2 regions of the Bradyrhizobium ontarionense genome follow, and region 2 is predicted to be linked to the other one. Evidence: riboswitches for the same ligand, from Rfam matches in the RefSeq annotation. Region 2 holds a riboswitch; the other holds the start of a gene.

Region 1 (6,127 bases), 1.9 Mb from region 2:
CCATATGCGCGGAGGCCGGATTGGTGCCGTGGGCGGAGGAGGGGATCAGGCAGATCGTGCGGTGGCTCTCGCCGCGGGCGGCATGGTAGCCGCGGATCGCCAGCAGGCCGGCATATTCGCCCTGCGCGCCGGAGTTCGGCTGCAGCGACACCGCGTCATAGCCCGAGATCCGGCACAGCCACTCCCGCAGATCGGCGAACATCGTGTGATAGCCGGCCGCCTGGGCGCGTGGCGCGAACGGATGCAGGCTGGAAAATTCCGGCCAGGTCAGCGGGATCATCTCGGTCGTCGCATTCAGCTTCATCGTGCAGGATCCGAGCGGAATCATCGCGCGGTCGAGCGCGAGATCGCGGTCGGCGAGCTTGCGCAAATAGCGCAGCATCTCGGTTTCGGAGCGATGCGCGTGGAACACCGGATGGGTCAGGAAAGGCTGCTGACGCTTGAGCTCGGCCGGCAGCGCATCGCGCGCCTCCGCATCAATGGCCGCATAGGACAGCTCGCCGCCGAACGCGCGCCAGACCGCCTCAACGATGTCCGGCGTCGTGGTCTCGTCCAGCGCGATTCGCAGGCGGCCTGCATCGAGCCCGAGATTGAGCTGCTCGGCGAGTGCGCGAGCGACGATCACGGCGTGCTTGTCGCCGGCATCGACGGTCACCGTGTCGAAGAAGGCGCTGCTGATGGGCGCAAAGCCAAGCTTGCGCAGGCCCGCCGCCAGCACCGCCGTCCGCCGGTGCACGATGCGGGCGATCGCTTTCAGCCCTTCGGGACCATGATAGACCGCGTACATCGCGGCGATGACGGCCAGCAGCACCTGCGCGGTGCAGATGTTGGACGTGGCCTTCTCGCGCCGGATGTGCTGCTCGCGGGTCTGCAGCGCCAGGCGATAGGCGGGCGCGCCACGCGAATCGACGGAAAGACCGACGATGCGGCCGGGCAGCGAGCGCTTCAGCGCATCGCGCACCGCCATGTAGGCGGCGTGCGGTCCGCCATAGCCCATCGGTACGCCGAAGCGCTGCGCCGAGCCGATCGCGATGTCGGCCCCGAGCTCGCCCGGCGAGGCGATCAGGGTCAGCGCCAGCAGATCGGCGGCGAGGATCGCGAGTGCGCCCTTGTCGTGCAGCTTGGCGATATCGGCGCGCGGATCGCGCAGGCGCCCCGTCGTATCGGGATATTGCAGGAGGCCGCCGAACACCTCGGCTGCGTCCAGATCCTTGGCCGGATCGCCGACGATCAGCTGCCAGCCGAGTGGCTCGGCGCGGGTGCGGAGCACTGCGAGCGTTTGCGGATGCACGTTTTCATCGACGAAGAATGCCTTGGTCTTGGCGCGTGCCGAGCGCTCGGCCAGCGCCATCGCCTCTGCCGCGGCGGTGGCCTCGTCGAGCAGCGAGGCATTGGCGACGTCGAGTCCAGTGAGATCGCAGATCATGGTCTGGAAGTTGAACAGTGCTTCCAGGCGGCCCTGGCTGATCTCGGGCTGATAGGGCGTGTAGGCCGTGTACCAGGCCGGGTTTTCCAGGACGTTGCGCTGGATCACCGCGGGCATGATCGTGCCGGAATAGCCTTGACCGATCAGCGAGGTGAAGACTTGGTTCTGCGCGGCCAGCGCCCGCATGTGCGACAACGCTTCGGTCTCGCTCAAGGCCTGCTCGAGCACGAGCGGCGCCGCCTGCCGGATCGTGCCGGGCAGGGTCTGCGCCATCAGCTCCGAGACGCTCTTGGCGCCCACGGTCTCCAGCATCGCCGCGACGTCTGATGGCGAAGGGCCGATATGGCGGCGGGCGAAGCTGGTGGCGGCATCGTCGAGCGGCTTGAGCGGCGTGGTCATGAGGGCCTCGCTGGAAAATCCAAAGTTGGTGTCATCGTCCGCGAAAGCGGACGATCCAGTACGCCGAGGCGCCTCTGTTCGACCGCTGCCGCCGGTGATTACTGGATGCCCCGCCTGCGCGGGGCACGACGATGGTTGTCGTCGTCCGCACGGTCATCACGCCGTGTGCGCCTTGTAGGCGGCCTCATCCATCAGCCCGCCGAGCTCGCCCTTGTCTGCGACCTTGAGCTTGAAGAACCAGGCCTTGCCGCTGGCGTCGGTGTTGACGAGCGCAGGCTCGTCGACGATCGCCTGGTTCACCTCGACGACCTCGCCGGTGATCGGCGCGTAGACGTCGGAGGCCGCCTTGACCGATTCGACCACCGCGGCGGCCTCTGCCTTCTTCAGGGAGCGGCCGACCTGCGGCAGCTCCACGAACACGACGTCACCGAGCTGGGCCTGCGCATAGTCGGTGATGCCGATGGTGGCTGTGTCGCCGTCGATGCTGAGCCATTCGTGATCGGAGGTATAGAGCGTGGTCATGGACGTCCTTCAGCGCTTATAGGTGTTGGGAACGAAGGGCATGGCGGCGACGCGCAGCGGCAGCCGCTGGCCGCGCACGTCTGCGAATAGTCTGGTGTCGAGCGCGGCGAGGGCGGTCGGCACATAGCCCATCGCGACCGGCGCATTCAGCGTCGGACCGAAGCCGCCGGAAGTGACTTTGCCGATCGGATCAGTCGCGTCGGCTGTCGCAAACAGAACAGCGCCTTCGCGCACCGGTGCGCGCCCCTCTGGCTTGAGGCCGACGCGGCGGCGTGCTGCGCCGCTGTCGAACTGCGCGAGGATCCTGTCGGCGCCCGGGAAGCCGGCGGCGCGCGCGCCGCCGCTGCGGCGGAGCTTCTGCACCGACCATTCCAGCGCGGCCTCGACCGGCGTCGTCGTGGTGTCGATGTCGTGGCCGTACAGGCAGAGCCCGGCCTCCAGCCGCAGGCTGTCGCGGGCACCGAGCCCGATCGGCAGCACATCCTTGTCGGATAGCAGTGCTTCCGCGAGCTGCTCGGCCTTGTCGGCAGGAACGGAGATCTCGTAGCCGTCCTCGCCGGTATAGCCGGAGCGCGAGACGTAGCAGGCGAGCCCGTCGATCATCCGCGGTCCCGCATCCATGAACCGCATGCTGTCCGCGTCTGCACAGAATTTAGCCAGCACGGCCGCGGCGCGCGGACCTTGCAGCGCCAGCAGCGCGCGGTCGGCCAGCGGCTGCACCTCGCAGACGTCCGACAACCCGTTGCGCAAGAGCTCGATGTCGGCGTCCTTGCAGGCGGCGTTGACGACCAGCACCAGGTGCTCGCCGAAATTCGCCACCATCAGGTCGTCGAGAATACCGCCATCGGCATTGGTGAACTGGGCATAGCGCTGGCGGCCTGGCGCGATGCCGATGATGTCCTGCGGCACCAGCCGCTCCAGCGCCGCCGCGGCGTCTGTGACCTTGCCGGATTTCGGCACCAGCGCGACCTGGCCCATATGGGAGACGTCGAAAAGTCCAGCTGCGGCGCGGGTATGGAGGTGCTCCTTGAGCACGCCGGGCGCGTATTGCACCGGCATCTCATAGCCGGCGAAGGGGACGATCTTGCCGCCGAGGCTGACATGCAGCGCATGCAGCGGCGTTCGCTTGAGTGAAAGAGAGGAAGCAGCAGCCGGTTCAGCCATCGATCAGGGGTCCTCGCGCGGTTCCTCGGGACCAGTCCCGAAAAACGCCACCGAAGCCCCATCTGTCGCTGTGCCTGAGAGTATTATCCCGTCGGCGGACGCGGTCCGGTTCAAGCCCGGCCAGCGCCTCTTTCCAGATGCAGTTGCAGTCGCGAGGGTCCTTTTGCCTGAGAGTTTCCGGGGCGGTTGCTCCTTCGGCGCCGATCCCCCGAAGTTCTACCAGAACCTCAAAAGACCGGTCTCTCCCGACGCGACTGTCGTCAACGGTTGCGACAAAACACCAGCTCATGGGTGCTGTCAACGCGTCACTGTGGCTTTCAACCAGCTTTAGGAGCCGTGCAGCAACCCCATGATGTTTCTGCACAGTTTCTGGACAGGCGAAGTCCCCTTGTCTAAAAGCATCACCGCCGAATTCCCGGACTTCTTCGATTGGATTGCTATGAGCGGCGTCAACGAGATCAGGTCGACCTTCCTCAATTTCTTCGCCGCGAACGGCCACGAGATCGTGCCGTCCTCGCCGCTCGTGCCGCGCAACGACCCCACGCTGATGTTCACCAATGCGGGCATGGTGCAGTTCAAGAACGTCTTCACCGGCGTCGAGAAGCGGCCTTACAACCGCGCCACCACCTCGCAGAAATGCGTGCGCGCCGGCGGCAAGCACAACGACCTCGACAATGTCGGCTACACCGCCCGCCACCACACCTTCTTCGAGATGCTCGGCAATTTCTCGTTCGGCGACTACTTCAAGGACCACGCCATCGAGCTCGCCTGGAACCTGGTGACCAAGGAGTTCGGTCTCCCGAAGGACAAGCTGACCGCGACCGTCTATGTCGACGACGACGAGGCGTTCGGGCTCTGGAAGAAGATCGCCGGGCTGCCGGAATCGCGCATCATCCGCATCAGTGGCTCGGACAATTTCTGGCAGATGGGCGACACCGGCCCGTGCGGACCGTGCTCGGAGATCTTCTACGACCATGGCGACAAGATCTGGGGCGGGCCGCCGGGCTCGCCGGAGCAGGACGGCGACCGCTTCATCGAGATCTGGAACCTCGTGTTCATGCAGTATGAGCAGCATGAGGGGGGAGCGCGCGTCAGCCTGCCGAAGCCGTCGATCGACACCGGCGCCGGGCTGGAACGCGTCGCCGCGGTGCTGCAGGGCAAGCACGACAATTACGACATCGACCTGTTCGTCGCACTGATCCGCACCATCGCCGACCTCACCAATGCCGACCCCTCGGGTCCGCAGAAGGCGTCGCTCCGCGTCATCGCAGATCACCTGCGTGCCTCGTCGTTCCTGATTTCGGACGGCGTGCTGCCGTCCAACGAGGGCCGCGGCTACGTCCTGCGCCGGATCATGCGCCGCGCCATGCGCCACGCGCAGCTGCTCGGCGCCCGCGAGCCGCTGATGCACAGGCTGGTCGGCACGCTCTCCCGCGAGATGGGCCAAGCCTATCCGGAGCTGATCCGCGCCGAGGCGCTGATCAAGGAGACGCTGCGGCTGGAAGAGACCCGCTTCCGCAAGACCCTCGAGCGCGGCCTCACCATCCTCGACGAGAAGTCGGCCTCGCTCAAGAAGGGCGACATGTTCGACGGCGACGTCGCCTTCACGCTGTACGACACCTACGGCTTCCCGCTCGACCTGACCCAGGACGCGCTGAAGTCGCGCGGCATCAGCGTCGACCAGGCCTCCTTCACCGACGCCATGGACCGCCAGCGCGCCAAGGCGCGCGCGGCCTGGGCCGGCTCCGGCGAGGCCGCGACCGAGACCATCTGGTTCCCGCTGCGCGAGAAGCTCGGCGCCACCGAATTCCTCGGCTACGAGACCGAGACCGCGGAAGGCGCCGTGACCGCGTTGGTCAAGGACGGCGCCGAGGTCGAGAGCCTCAAGTCCGGCGAGAGCGGCGTCATCGTGCTCAACCAGACGCCGTTCTACGGCGAGTCCGGCGGCCAGGTCGGCGACACCGGCCTGATGACCGGCGACGGCGTCCGCGTCCGCGTCACCGAGACCCAGAAGAAGGCCGGCGACCTGTTCGTGCACATCGGCACGGTGGAGCAGGGCACGCTCAAGATCGGCACCGCGCTGCAGCTCGACGTCGATCATGGCCGCCGCTCCGCGATCCGCGCCAACCATTCGGCGACCCACATCCTGCACGAGGCGCTGCGCCAGGTGCTCGGCGACCACATCGCCCAGCGCGGCTCGATGGTCTCGCCCGACCGCCTGCGCTTCGACTTCGTCCATCCGAAGCCGATCTCTCCGGAGGAACTCGCCCGCGTCGAGGACATCGCCAACGACGTCGTGCTGGAGAACGCCGAGGTCACCACCCGCCTGATGGGGCTGGACGATGCCCGCGAGGCTGGCGCCCGCGCGCTGTTCGGCGAGAAATATGGCGATGAGGTCCGCGTCGTCTCGATGGGCCATGCCGCGCGCGACCACGGTGCCAACGCGATGGGCTGGTCGGTCGAGCTGTGCGGCGGCACCCATGTCAGGCGCACCGGCGACATCGGCCTGATCGCGGTGACCTCCGAGAGCGCGGTTGCGTCCGGCGTCCGCCGCATCGAGGCGTTGACGGCGCGCGGCGCGCGCGCGCATGCCAACCATAACCTCTCCCTCGCCAA
Region 2 (6,127 bases):
GACGCGGCCGTTCGACGCCCGTGAGCTCGGCCAGCACATCAAGGATCTCGGCCAGCCCCTGCCCGAGCTCACGGTGTTCGGCATGATGCTGGGCTCGGGCAAGGAGATCATCCATTTCATGCGCGCGACCAAGTCACTGACCTCGGCCTTCTATGTCGCGAAGCGACTGTCGAAGCATGCGCTGGACGTGCTGCGCCATGGCCGCGGCATGACGCTCACCAACGGCAATGCGCTAGCCGGCCGGCTTGCGAAGTCGGCGTTCGACCTTGGCATTCCCCTGTGGCTGTCGTCTCCGGTGGCTGAGCTGATCCGCGACGGCGACGCCGTGCGCGGCGCCGTCGTGACCCGTCAGGGCCGGCGTATCCGAGTCAATGCGCGGCTCGGCGTCGTGCTGGCCTGCGGCGGGTTCCCGCATGACGTTGCACGACGCAAGGCGATGTTTCCGCATGCGCCGACCGGCCAGGAGCATGTGTCGCCCGGCCCCGTCGGCAACACCGGCGACGGCCTTCGGCTGGCGGAAGCCGTCGGCGGCCGTGTCGAGGACGGCCTGCCGCATGCCGCGGCCTGGGTGCCGGTCTCCGTCACCACGCGCAAGGATGGCAGCAAGGGCGTGATGCCGCACTTCATCGACCGCGCCAAGCCCGGCGTGATCGCGGTGACCGCCGACGGCGTGCGCTTCGCCAACGAAGGCAATTCCTACCACGACTTCGTGCAGGCGATGATCAAGGCGGCGAAGCCCGGCCGCGAGATCGCGGCGTGGCTGATCACCGACCACCGATCCTTGCGCCGCTACGGCCTCGGCTGCGTGCCGCCGTTCCCGATGCCGCTCGGCCACCATCTCAGCACCGGCTATCTCAAGCGCGGCGCGACACTCGCCGAGCTTGCGAGCGCCACCGGCATCGATGCGAAGGCGTTGGACGCGACGGTCGCAGCGTTCAACGCTGACGCTGCGCTCGGGCAGGATCCGACCTTCGGCAAGGGCTCGCGCGCCTATAACCGTTATCAGGGCGATGCGCTGCACGGGCCGAACCCGTGCGTCGCGCCGATCCAGGACGGGCCGTTCTATGCCATCAAGATGGTGATCGGCGATCTCGGCACCTATGCCGGCATCCGCACCGACGAGCACGCCCGCGCGCTCGATGCGCAGGGGCAGCCGATCGAGGGGCTCTATGCCGCCGGCAACGACATGGCGAGCATCATGGGCGGCAACTATCCCGGCGCCGGCATCACGCTGGGGCCGGCGCTGACCTTCGGCTACATTGCCGGCCGGCATCTCGCCGATCGCGCCAGGCAAAGGAGCGCCGCATGAGCGACGACGGTCAGATGCTCGCCGGCCGGCTCGCGCTGGTCACGGGAGCGGCGCATGGCAATGGCCGCGCCATCGCGCTGGGGCTCGCGGACCGCGGCTCTGATGTCATCATCACCGACATCGACACGGATGATGCCGAGCGCTGCGCAGCCGAGATCCGCGGCCACGGCCGCAAGGCCTGGGCGCATCGACTCGACGTCACCGACGCCGCCGGCTGCATCGCGTTGGCGACCCAGCTGCGCGCCGAGGTCGGTGACATCTCTATCCTCGTCAACAATGCCGGCATCATCATCCGCGAGGGCATCGACTCGCCGCGCGCACCACAGAACTGGCAGCGCGTGCTCGACGTCAATCTCAACGGCGTCTTCAACGTCACCTACGCGTTTCTCGCCGCGTTGCGCGAGACCCGCGGCACGATCGTCAACATCGCCTCCGTCGCCTCCTTCATCGGCATCAGCAAGACGCTCGGCTATTCGCCGTCCAAGGGCGGCGTGAAGTCGCTGACCCAGGCGCTGGCGCGCGAGCTCGCCGCCGACGGCATCCGCGTCAACGCCATCGCGCCCGGCGTGATCGCGACCGCGATGACGGAATCGACGCGCAACGATCCGGAACGTCTCGCGGGCTTCATGACCCGCACGCCGCTCGGCCGGGTCGGACAGCCGGAGGAGTTGGTCGGCCCGGTGGCGTTTCTGGTCTCCGACATGGCGTCCTACGTCAACGGCGTCACGCTGCCGGTCGACGGCGGCTTCCTCGCGGTGTAGGCACGGCGCCGGACCAGGGACGACGCAAAGCATGGGCAGAGAGAGCCGCGGCATCCAGTCGATCGAGGTGGGCGGCACCTTGCTGCAGGCGCTGGCGCGCAGCGGCGAGCCGATGATGCTGCGCGACCTCGCCCGCGAGGCCGGGCTGTCGCCGGCCAAGGCGCATCCCTATCTCGTCAGCTTCTCGCGCATCGGCCTGATCGAGCAGGACCAAACCACCGGCCGCTACGAGATCGGCCCGCTCGCGCTCGAGCTCGGCCTGATCAGCCTGCGCCGGCTCTCAGCGGTGCGGATCGCGACGCCCAAGATCGCGGCGCTCGCAAGCGCCATCGATCATGCGGTGTCGCTCGCGGTGTGGGGGACCAACGGCCCAACTGTCGTGCGGCTGGAGGAGCCGAGCCATCCGGTCCACATCGTGATGCGCGTCGGCTCGATCATGGCGCTGCTGGAGACCGCGACGGGCCGCGCCTTCGCAGCCTTCTTGCCGCCCAAGACGGTGAGGGCCGCGCTCGACGCCGGCCTCGATCGTCTCGGCGTGGGCTACAATCCGAAACGCGCGCCGAAAAGCCGTGAGGTCGCGGAGATGCTGGCCGAGGTGCGCGCCCAGGGGCTGGCGCGCGCCGTCGGCGATCCCCTGCCCGGCGTCAATGCGTTCGCAGCACCGGTGTTCGATCACGCCGGCCATGTCGCGCTGGTGATCACCGCGATGGGGCCGGCCGGCACCTTCGACGCCGGCTGGCAATCACCGCTCGCGACGCGCTTACGCGCCTGCGCGGCCGAGATCTCCAAGCAGCTCGGTCACGGCACTGTACAGCCGTGAGGCTCAGGCCGCCGCCGAGCGCTTCTCCGGCCACGGCTCCGCCCAGGCCGGCAGCCGCATCAGCCCGTCGAGCCAGCGCACGATGTTGGGAAACGACTCCAGCGGCATCTCGGCCTCGCGCCAGTCGGTCGCCATCGAGGCCGCCGCGAAATCCGCGATGGTGAGGCGGTCGCAGGCGATATGGTCGTGCGACCGCAAGTGACCATCGAGCACGGCCGCGAACGTCTTCAGGCTCGGCGCCTTCGCGACCAGCGCTGCGCGATCCGGCGTACCCAGCCCGAAAGTCTTGCGCACGATGTGCTCGAAATAGAACGGCCCCACCGCCGGTGCCCAGTGACAATCGTTCCACGCCAGCCAGCGCAGCACCTCGACCTGCTCCTGCGGCTGGCGCGCCGGCCACATGTCGCAGCTCTCACTGACGCAGAGATGGGCCATGATGGCGTTGGACTCCCACAGCACGGTGTCGCCATCGACCAGCACAGGTGCCTTCATGTTGGGATTGAGCGCGGCGAACTCCGGCGTCTTCAGCCCGCGGCTGATGTCGATGAACTCGGCCGGCACGCCGAGATGCTTGACCAGCGCCAGCACGCGCCGCGGGGCCTGGGCCTTGATCCAGTAGATCTTCATGACGGGTCTCCTTGCCTGTTACCTTGAAGACGAACGCATCAGCACCAGATCGACAGCAGGCCGCAAAAAAAGCAGCGGTCGTTTCCTGCCCGCATGGCACGGATATTGCTGCAGTGCGGGAGCGGAAGAGACCGGGTGGCGAAAGCCATCCGGCGCCGAAGGAGCAACCGCCCCGGAAACTCTCAGGCAAAGGGACCGCAACCTGTTTCGACACTCTGGAAAGCGGAGCGCTCTCGCTCCCGCCGACGGTGTAAGTCTGGAGCCGATTCACGGCGCCAGGTGAAGCTCTCAGGCCAATGACAGAGGGGGCATGCAATCCCGCGCAGCAAGCACGCGGGCCTGGAGCATACGCATGTCTACCCCTGAAAACACCCATGTCGCCGTCATCGGCGCCGGCATCACCGGCATCACCACTGCCTACAATCTCGCCAAACGCGGCTGCCGCGTCACCATCTTCGACCGCCACCCTTACGCGGCCATGGAGACCTCGTTCGCCAATGGCGGGCAATTATCGGTCTCCAATGCCGAGGTCTGGAACAGCTGGGCCACGGTCTGGAAGGGCATCAAATGGATGACGACGCCGGGCGCTCCGCTGCTCGTCAATCCGACCCCGACCTGGCACAAGATCAGCTGGATGATGGAGTTCATCGCCAACATCCCGCGCTACGAGGAGAACACCGTCACCACCGTGCGCATGGCGCTCGAGGCGCGCGCGCATCTCCGCAAGATCGCGGCCGACGAGGGCATCGACTTCGACTGCGAGGATCGCGGCATCCTGCACTTCTACGAGACCAAGAAGGAGTTCGACTCGGCCGCAGGCGTCTCGGCGCTGCTCGCCAAGGGCGGGCTGGAGCGCCGCACCGTGACGCCGTCGGAAATGAAGGCGATCGAACCGGCGCTGCGCGGCAACTACTACGGCGGCTTCTACACGCCGAGCGACTTCACCGGCGACATCCACAAATTCACCATCGGGCTCGCCAAGGCCTGCGAGCGGCTCGGCGTCGCGATGCGACTGTCGGACGAGGTGCTGTCGGTCTCGGCCAGCGATCGCGGCGTCACCGTGATCAGCCAGTCGACCGAGCCGCAGCTGGAGAAGACCGCGCCGCCGACCGAAGTTCATCAGTTCGACCGCATCGTGGTCTGCGCCGGCGTGCTGTCGCGCCAGTTCGCCCGTGCGCTCGGAGACCGCGTCAACATCTACCCCGTGAAGGGCTATTCGATCACGCTGCAGCTCTCGGAAAAATCCGACCAGGAGGCCGCGCCCTGGGTCAGCCTGCTCGACGACGCCGCCAAGATCGTCTCCAGCCGGCTCGGGCCGACGCGGCTGCGCGTCGCCGGCACCGCGGAATACAACGGCTACAATCGCGACATCAGGGCTGAGCGCATCTCGCCCCTGATCAACTGGTGCCGGGCGCATTTTCCGGGGCTGTCGACGCGGCAGTCGGTGCCGTGGACCGGCCTGCGGCCGATGATGCCGGACATGCTGCCGCGGGTCGGCCGCGGCAAAAATCCGCGGGTGTTCTACAACACCGGCCACGGCCATCTCGGCTGGACATTGGCGACCGCGACGGCCGATGCAGTATCGGCGCTGGTGGTGGCCCGGCCGAACGCGGCGTGATGCGGGCGGCAATGTCGGAGACTCGCTGTCTCACCGCCGTCATTCCGGGGCGCCCGCAGGGCGAGCCCGGAATCCATAACCACGACTGTGGGTGAGAAAACGAGTGCGCGGCCACGGCGATCTCGCGCCACAATGACGGCCTGTGAGTATGGATTCCGGGCTCGCCCTGCGGGCGCCCCGGAATGACGTGCTGAGAGGTTGTGGCCTGCACATGCGATGAGTTCGTTGCACGACTTATCGCGCGAAGACGGGGCCGCCCCTCACATCGCCCGCACCGCCGCTCGCGCGGTGAGAATGCAGCCGGGCAGGAAGGTGCCTTCCAGCGACCGCTTGCCCGAGGCGCCCCCGCCGCCGAAGCCGGCGGCCTCGCCCACCGCATAGAGGCCGCTGATCGGCGCGCCCACCGCATCGAGCACGCTGCTCTGCAGATCGGTCTTGAGACCACCGAGACTCTTGCGGGTAATGAGCTGCATGTGAATGGCGATGTACGGCCCTGCCCCGCTCATCTGCAACGGTGCCGGCTTGCAGGTGCGCAGCTTGTCGGGCCCCCATTGGCGCGCATGCAGGATGCGGCGCAGCTGATCGTCATTGTGGAGCTTGTCACCGTTCCTGAAATTGGCGTCGAACGCGTCAGCGGTTGCCTGCAGCACTTCAGGCCTCACATCGTCCGTGCCCGTCAGTGCATTCATCTTGGCGGCAAGACCGGCCAGCGTGTCGTCGACCAGGAAGTGCCGGCTCTCGCGCTGCATCTGCCGCACCAGCCGATGATTGCCGAGCAGCGTCTCCTTCAGGAACATCGGCATCTGCCGGTCGCGGATGCGCGCATTGTGCTCGGCGCCGGATATGGCGAACTCCTTGGCGGCGATGCGCCAGTTGAGCAGATGCCATGTGTAGGGCTTGTCCTGCGCGGCCACGCGCTGGCACAGGACGTGGGTGTCGAAACCGGTGACCAGCGGCTCGGGGCCGATACGCTCGCCTCTGTGGTTGAGCCA

Evidence for each region. A riboswitch is a leader RNA that binds a small molecule or an ion and turns the genes downstream of it on or off. The one in region 2 is predicted to bind glycine.
Region 1: linked by a shared signal. The riboswitch ahead of gcvT (glycine cleavage system aminomethyltransferase GcvT) and the one ahead of LQG66_RS07685 (D-amino acid dehydrogenase) in region 2 are both predicted to bind glycine.

The regions. Positions count from the first base shown of each region.
Region 1 is NZ_CP088156.1:8,254,175-8,260,301, forward strand. It holds gene gcvP (aminomethyl-transferring glycine dehydrogenase) at 1-1,825, opposite strand, end outside; gene gcvH (glycine cleavage system protein GcvH) at 1,982-2,347, opposite strand; gene gcvT (glycine cleavage system aminomethyltransferase GcvT) at 2,357-3,511, opposite strand; glycine riboswitch at 3,657-3,769, opposite strand; gene alaS (alanine--tRNA ligase) at 3,951-6,127, shown strand, end outside.
Region 2 is NZ_CP088156.1:1,706,252-1,712,378, forward strand. It holds gene LQG66_RS07665 (FAD-dependent oxidoreductase) at 1-1,309, shown strand, start outside; gene LQG66_RS07670 (SDR family NAD(P)-dependent oxidoreductase) at 1,306-2,070, shown strand; gene LQG66_RS07675 (IclR family transcriptional regulator) at 2,102-2,890, shown strand; gene LQG66_RS07680 (glutathione S-transferase family protein) at 2,894-3,517, opposite strand; glycine riboswitch at 3,630-3,725, shown strand; gene LQG66_RS07685 (D-amino acid dehydrogenase) at 3,870-5,135, shown strand; gene LQG66_RS07690 (FAD-binding protein) at 5,396-6,127, opposite strand, start outside.